Linked DNA regions of Hydrogenophaga sp. SL48. The protein of the gene in region 2 interacts with the protein of the main gene of each other region in a pairwise test. Links are inferred from orthologs where the notes say so. Each region holds a gene or a part of one and is shown on either strand. Other genes may lie near its edges.

What was found.
Region 1: the proteins of IM738_RS08685 (region 2) and IM738_RS09490 interact in binary tests that used the Escherichia coli proteins (3 or more experiments, as listed by UniProt). The link is inferred for Hydrogenophaga sp. SL48 from one-to-one orthologs.

What each region holds. Positions count from the first base shown.
Region 1 is NZ_CP063400.1:1,993,790-1,997,832, forward strand. The notes cover bases 482-3,884. They hold IM738_RS09490 (2-oxoglutarate dehydrogenase E1 component), read right to left. Parts: upstream 3,574-3,884; coding sequence 682-3,573; downstream 482-681. Other genes in these bases: odhB (2-oxoglutarate dehydrogenase complex dihydrolipoyllysine-residue succinyltransferase), read right to left, coding at 482-591; IM738_RS09495 (ArsR/SmtB family transcription factor), read right to left, coding at 3,817-3,884. In the rest of the region: more of odhB, read right to left, coding at 1-481; more of IM738_RS09495, read right to left, coding at 3,885-4,043. UniProt on the Escherichia coli protein: E1 component of the 2-oxoglutarate dehydrogenase (OGDH) complex which catalyzes the decarboxylation of 2-oxoglutarate, the first step in the conversion of 2-oxoglutarate to succinyl-CoA and CO(2).
Region 2 is NZ_CP063400.1:1,805,942-1,809,581, forward strand. The notes cover bases 554-3,553. They hold IM738_RS08685 (ABC-F family ATP-binding cassette domain-containing protein), read left to right. Parts: upstream 554-1,048; coding sequence 1,049-3,058; downstream 3,059-3,553. Other genes in these bases: prmB (50S ribosomal protein L3 N(5)-glutamine methyltransferase), read left to right, coding at 554-1,052; IM738_RS08690 (GlsB/YeaQ/YmgE family stress response membrane protein), read left to right, coding at 3,146-3,394. In the rest of the region: dapE (succinyl-diaminopimelate desuccinylase), read left to right, coding at 1-153; more of prmB, read left to right, coding at 159-553. UniProt on the Escherichia coli protein: Genetic data indicate it may be involved in ribosome assembly or function.

The DNA.
Region 1 (4,043 bases), 190 kb from region 2 along the record:
CGTCATGGGCACGCGCTCTTCAGGGCGGTCGCCGAGGTCGGGGGCGACCGTGGCCACCTGCGGCAACACCTTGGTCGGTGCGCCGGTGGGGATGGCGGCGGGCGCGGCCACAGCTGCCTTGGGTGCCGCGGCGGCGGCGAGCACATCGCCCTTGGTGACGCGGCCGTCCTTGCCCGTGCCGGGCACCGAGCCGGCGGCCATGCCGTTGTCGGCCATCAGCTTGGCGGCGGCGGGCATGGCCACGCCGGCTTTGCTGGTGGAGACTACTGCAGCAGCAGCAGGCGCCGCCAAAGGCGCTGCGGCCACCGGAGCGGGCGCGGCGGCGGCGGGCGCAGCAGCACCCGCCACAGCGGCGGTGTCGATGCGCGCGATCAGCTGCTCGGCGGCCACCGTGGCGCCATCGCCCTGGAGGATTTCGACCAGCACGCCCGACGATGGTGCCGGGCATTCCAGCACGACCTTGTCGGTCTCGATCTCGATCAGGGTTTCATCCGCGGTGACGGCATCACCGACCTTCTTTTTCCATTGCAGCAGGGTGGCCTCGGCCACGGACTCGGAGAGCTGCGGAACTTTGACTTCTACGATTGCCATGTTCTTGTCCTAGAGATATTGCGTTCAGGGTCGGGGGTCGGGCGAGCCAGGCGCGGTGCGCGCGTGGCCAGCCGATCAACGTGCCGACAGTTACTTGGTGAGGATGAAACCCTTGAGCTTGCTGAAAGCGGCTTCGATCAGGGTCTTCTGCTGCTCCTGGTGCAGGTGGGCGTAACCCACGGCCGGCGATGCCGATGCGGCACGGCCGGCGTAACCCAGCTTCTGACCGTCGAGCATGTTCTCGTGGATGTAGTGCTGCACGAAGAACCAGGCCCCCTGGTTCTGCGGCTCGTCCTGGCACCACACGATGTCGGTGGCGTTGGGGTACTTCTTGAGTTCGGCGCCGAACACCTTGTGCGGGAACGGGTACAGCTGCTCCACGCGCAGGATGGCCACGTCGTCGTCGCCACGCTCTTCGCGTTTCTTGACCAGGTCGTAGTACACCTTGCCCGAGCAGCAGATCACGCGCTTGACCTTCTCGGCCTTCTTGGCCACGTCCGGATGGCTGTCCGGAATCACGGTCTGGAAACCGCCTTTGGTGAACTCGGACAGCGGCGAGGTCGCGTCCTTGTTGCGCAGCAGCGACTTGGGCGTGAAGATGATCAGCGGCTTGCGCAGGTTGCGGATCACCTGGCGGCGCAGGATGTGGAAGATCTGGCTGGCCGTGGTCGGCTGCACGAGCTGCATGTTGGTGTCGGCGGCCAGCTGCATGAAGCGCTCCAGGCGCGCCGAGCTGTGCTCGGGGCCCTGGCCTTCGTAGCCGTGCGGCAGCATCAGCGTGATGCCGTTGACGCGGCCCCACTTCACCTCGCCGGAGGCGATGAACTGGTCGATCACCACCTGCGCGCCGTTGGCGAAATCGCCGAACTGCGCTTCCCAGATCACGAGGGTGTTCGGGTCGTTGGACGCGTAGCCGTATTCAAAGCCCAGCACCGCCTCTTCGGACAGGATGGAGTCGATCACGACGAACGGCGCCTGATTGTCGGCCACGTTCTGCAGCGGCGTGTAGGTGCCTTCGTTCCACTTTTCACGGTTCTGGTCGTGGATCACGGCGTGGCGGTGCGTGAAGGTGCCACGGCCGCAGTCTTCGCCGGACAGGCGCACCGGGAAGCCGCTGGCCACCAGCGAGGCAAAGGCCATGTGCTCGCCCATGCCCCAGTCCACCGGAATGTCGCCACGGCCCATGGCCGCGCGGTCGGCGTACACCTTCTTCACCAGCTGGTGCGGGGTCACGCTGTCGGGGATGGTGGTCAGGCGGTCCGAGAGGCGCTTCCACTCGGCCATCGGAATGGCGGTGTCGCCCGAGTCGGTCCACTTCTTGCCCAGGAAGGGCGACCAGTCGACCGCGTACTTGCTCTTGAAGTTGGTCAGCACCGGGTCCACGGTGTGGCGACCAGCGTCGAGCGCGGCGCGATAGGCCTTGGACATGTCATCGCCCAGCGTCTCACCCAGGCCTTGCGCGGCCAGCTTGTCGGCGTAGAGCTTGCGGGTGCCGGGGTGGGCGCCGATTTTCTTGTACATCAGCGGCTGGGTCAGGCTCGGGGTGTCCTGCTCGTTGTGGCCCAGCTTGCGGAAGCAGATGATGTCCACGACCACGTCCTTGCGGAAGGTCATGCGGTACTCCAGCGCCAGCTGGGTGGCCAGCACCACGGCTTCGGGGTCGTCGCCGTTAACGTGCAGCACCGGCGACTCGACACCCTTGACGATGTCGGTGCAGTACAGCGTGGAGCGCAGGTCGCGCGGGTCGGAGGTGGTGAAACCGATCTGGTTGTTGATGATCAGGTGCACCGTGCCGCCCGTGGTGTAGCCACGGGTCGCGGCGAGCGCCAGGGTTTCCTGGTTCACGCCCTGGCCGGCGAAAGCCGCGTCGCCGTGCACGAGCACCGGCAACACCTGATTGCCCAGCGGGTCGCCACGGCGGTCCATGCGGGCACGCACCGAGCCTTCAACCACCGGGTTCACGATTTCCAGGTGCGACGGGTTGAACGCCAGCGAGAGGTGCACCGGGCCGCCAGGGGTGGACACGTCGGAGCTGAAGCCCTGGTGGTACTTCACGTCACCAGCGGGCAGCTCTTCGGGCGCGGTGTGGTCGAACTCGGCGAACAGGTCCTTGGGCATCTTGCCCAGGATGTTGACCAGCACGTTGAGGCGGCCGCGGTGGGCCATACCGATCACGATCTCCTGCACGCCCTGAGCGCCGGCCTGCTGGATCACCTCGTCCATGGCGGCGATGAAGCTCTCGCCACCTTCGAGCGAGAAGCGCTTCTGGCCCACGTACTTGGTGTGCAGAAAACGCTCCAGGCCTTCGGCCGCGGTCAGGCGGTCGAGGATGGCCTTTTTCTTGTCGGCGTTGAATGCCGGCTTGCTGCGGATCGATTCCAGCTTTTCCTGCCACCAGCGCTTCTGCGTCTGGTCGCTGATGTACATGTACTCGGCCCCGACGCTGGCGCAATAGGTTTCGCGCAAGGCGTTGAGCAGGTCGCGCAAGGACATGACCTCCTTGCCGAAGAAGGTGTTGCTGGTGTTGAACACGGTCTCGAAATCGGCGTCGGTGAAGCCGTAGAACGAGGGGTCGAGTTCGGGAATGTGGTCGCGCTCGGTGCGCTTGAGCGGGTCGAGGTCGGCCCAGCGAGAGCCGACGTTGCGGTAGGCGGCAATGAGCTGCTGCACGGCCACGCGCTTGCGACCCAGATCGGAGTCGGCGCCGGCGGCGACAACGACACGGGTTCCACCTTGTTTGGCGCGTTCGGCGAAGGCGTTGATGACGGGCAGGTGGGGCACATCACGGGCATCGGTGCCGTCGACGGCAGGCACGTGCTGCAAGGCGTCGAAGTAGCTGCGCCAGTTGTCTGGCACGCTGCCAGGGTTGTTCAGGTAGTTCTCATACATCTCTTCCACGTACGGCGCGTTGCCGCCGAAGAGGTACGAGTTGTTTTGGAAGGCAACATAGACGTTGCTCCCGTTCGATGGGGAATTGCTCATAGATCCGCTGACCTCCGCTTCCCTCTGGGAAACATTAGCTGGTTAAAGAAACCTCCCGCGACACGGCTTGACCGATTGGCGGATGCGACAGTGACTGTGGAAGGACCTGACTGCAGCCCGCGATTGTGCCATCGCCGGAACAGCTGCGGTGCAGAGATTGCGTGTTATCGGTGCATTGGCACCGAAATGAGGTTCGCGTGTTGCGCGACGGCGAAGCGACAGCCTCCCGTCAGCGAGCGCGCGTCAGGCGCCGACGCGGGGTGACAGGCGCTCGGAGGCAGGCACCGCGCTGGGCTCGTCCATCTCGATCGCGATCTGGGTGCAGACGGTGCGACACAGGGTCACCGCCTTCTCACTCTGGACACGGTAAATGACCTGCGTGCCCTCCTTGCGCTTGGCCAGCACGCCTGCCCTGTACAGCAGGTTCAGGTGTTGCGACAGGTTGGGCTGTGTGGTCTGGATCTCCAGCA
Region 2 (3,640 bases):
GCCCAGGTCTGCCCGCAGGTGATCGAGCTCGGTCCGCCCAACGCCACCATCCACAAAATCGACGAACACGTGGCCGTGGCCGACATCGAGCCACTGAAGAACATCTACCGCCGCGTGCTGGACAACCTGTCGCAACAGGTCGCCAGCCGCTGAACCCCATGACCCTGCAAGACCTTCTGGCCGGGGCCACGGCGCGTCTCGAAGCCGCTCAACTCGCCTATGGCCACGGCACCCACAACGCCCGCGACGAAGCGGCCTGGCTCGTGCTCTGGCAACTTCACCTGCCGCTGGACAGTGACCTGGACGAGATGGCCGAGACCCCGGTCAGCGACGAAGAGGCGCTGGCCGTGGCCGACCTGATCACGCGCCGCATTCAAACCCGACGACCCGCTGCCTACCTCACGCAAGAAGCCTGGTTGCAGGGTGTGTCGTTCTACGTCGACGAGCGCGCCATCGTGCCGCGCAGCTTCATCGCGGAGCTGATCGTCGACGGGGGCTTTGACGCCTGGTTGTCCGATGACACACGCAACGTGCTCGACCTGTGCACCGGCAACGGCAGCCTGGCCGTGCTCGCGGCCATGGCGTACCCCGATGTGCAGGTCACCGGCGCCGACATTTCCGCCGACGCCCTGGCCGTGGCCCGCATCAACGTGGACCGGCACGGCCTGCAGGACCGCATCACCCTCATCGAGTCCGACGGGCTCAGGGACTGCCCCGGCCCCTACGACCTGGTGCTGTGCAACCCGCCCTATGTCAACGCGCAGAGCATGAGCGCCCTGCCCGCCGAGTACCTCGCCGAGCCCGAACTCGCGCTGGCCGGCGGAGCCGATGGCATGGACTTTGTCCGCCATCTGCTGCGCGATCTCCCCTCCCGCCTGGGCCCGAAGGGCGTGCTGGTGCTTGAAATCGGCAACGAACGCGAACACTTCGAAGCTGCGTTTCCGCAACTCGATGCCGTGTGGCTGTCCACCAGCGCCGGCGACGACCAGGTTCTTCTTCTCACCTCCGATTCCCTTTCGGCACTGGCTTCCCAGCCAACGCCCCTCCCATGATCACATTGAAAAACCTGGTCCTTCGTCGCGGCACGAAGGTCCTGCTCGATGGCGCTTCCGCCACCATCAACCCCGGTGAAAAAGTCGGCCTGGTCGGGCGCAACGGCGCCGGCAAGTCCAGCCTGTTCGGTCTGCTCAACAAGACACTGCACGAAGACAAGGGCGACTTCTATGTGCCCGCCCAGTGGCGCATGGCGCAGGTGGCACAGGACATGCCCGAGACCGACATGCCCGCCACGCAGTTCGTGATCGAAGGCGACGTGACACTGCTTGCCGCGCAGCAGGAAGTGACCGCATCGGAAGACAGCAACGATGGCGAGCGCATGGCCCACGCCTACATGGCGCTGCATGACGCCGGCGCGCACGACGCCCCGGCCCGTGCGCAAGCCCTGATCCTCGGTCTGGGGTTCCGCATGGACGAACTGGACCGCCCGGTCAACAGCTTTTCGGGCGGCTGGCGCATGCGCCTGCAGCTCGCCCGCGCGCTGATGTGTCCCAGCGACCTGCTGCTGCTCGACGAACCCACCAACCACCTGGACCTGGACGCCCTGGTCTGGCTGGAGGCCTGGCTGCAACGCTACAGCGGCACCATGCTGGTGATCAGCCACGACCGCGAGTTTCTGGACGCTGTGACCAATGTCACCGTCCACATCGAACGCGCCCAACTCACGCGCTACGGTGGCAACTACAGCAAGTTCGAAGACATGCGCGCCGAACAGATGGCGCTGCAGGCCACGGCGTACTCCAAGCAGCAGGAAAAGGTCGCGCACCTGCAGAAATTCATCGACCGCTTCAAGGCCAAGGCCAGCAAGGCCAAGCAGGCTCAGAGCCGGGTCAAGGCGCTGGAGCGCATGGAGAAAATCGGCCCGGTGCTGGCCGACGCCGACTTCACTTTCGAGTTCAGCGAGCCGCAGAACCTGCCCAACCCGATGCTGGCCATGCAGGACGTCAGCTTTGGCTACCCAGCGCCGGAAGACGGCGGTGAACCCACCGTGATCGTGCGCAACGTCAGTCGCTCGGTGCTGGCCGGGCAGCGCATCGGCATCCTGGGTGCCAACGGCCAGGGCAAATCCACCGTGGTGAAGACCATCGCGCGCGACCTGAAGGCCATCAGCGGCGAGATCATCGAGGGCAAGGGACTGAACATCGGCTACTTCGCCCAGCAGGAACTCGATGTGCTGCGCCCCGCCGACACCCCGCTGGAACACATGATCCGCCTGGTGCGAGAGTGCACGGCGCAGAGCCGCCTGAGTGGTCAGGCCACGCGCGAGCAGGACCTGCGCAGCTTCCTAGGCAGCTTCAACTTCACCGGCGACCAGGTGAAGCAGGCGGTGGGCAGCATGAGCGGCGGGGAAAAGGCCCGCCTGGTGCTGTGCATGATCGTCTGGCAGCGCCCCAACCTGCTGTTGCTCGATGAGCCCACCAACCACTTGGATCTCGCGACGCGTGAGGCCTTGTCGATGGCGCTCAACGAATTCGAAGGCACTGTCATGCTGGTCAGCCACGACCGCGCGTTGCTGCGTGCCGTCTGCGACGAGTTCTGGCTGGTCTCGCGCGGCGGCATCGGCCCGTTCGATGGCGACCTGGACGACTACCAGCGCTACCTGCTGGACGTGGCCAAACAGGCCCGAGAAGCCCAGCGACAGGAACAGAAGGACCAGCGCAACGCGCCAGCGGCTGCACCCGTTGTCGCCGTGGCAGCGCCTGCACCTGCTCCGGCCGCCAATCGCAGCCCGGAACAACGCAAGCAGGATGCCCAACGCCGGCAGCAACTGACCGAACAGTTGCGCCCTTTGAAGAAGGAGTTGGAACAAAACGAAAAACGCATGGCGGCACTCTCCCAAGAAAAATCAGGTTTGGAAGCCGTACTGAGCCAGCAGACCACTCCGTCAGCCATGGCCGATGCCGGGCGCAAGCTCAAAGCCATCAACGACGACATCGAGGCACTGGAAGCGCGCTGGCTGGAACTGACCGATGCCATCGAATCGGCCAGCAGCGTTGCATGAACCTTGAGCGACGGCGAAGGCGCCTTCAACATCGCGCTACAGTCCAGAGGCATTTTTCAACCGCCCATTTTGAAAGGTAGACCCCACATGATGTCCATTCTTGGAACTCTGTTCATTGGCCTGATCGCGGGCTTTGTCGCCCGTGCCATCAAACCCGGCGACGACGGCATGGGCTGGATCATGACCGCGGTGCTGGGTGTGGCGGGTTCGTTTCTCGCCAGCTACGGCGGTGCTGCGCTGGGTCTGTATGCCCCAGGCCAGATCGCTGGTTTTGTCGCGTCTGTTGTCGGCGCCGTGATCCTGCTGGTGATCTACGGTTTTGTGAAGAAAAAGTAGACCTTGAATCGGCTCACTGAGGTTGGCGTTCCAAGGACCTCACCGAAACACAAAGAACCATGAAAAAAGCCCCGATCGAAAGATCGGGGCTTTTTATTTGGTGGGACGTGCGGGGGTCGAACCCACGACAAACGGATTAAAAGTCCGCTGCTCTACCAACTGAGCTAACGTCCCATCAACTGGGCACTCCAGCAGACTCACATCTACCGGAACAGATTCACACTTGCGAGACCCGAACCATGAATT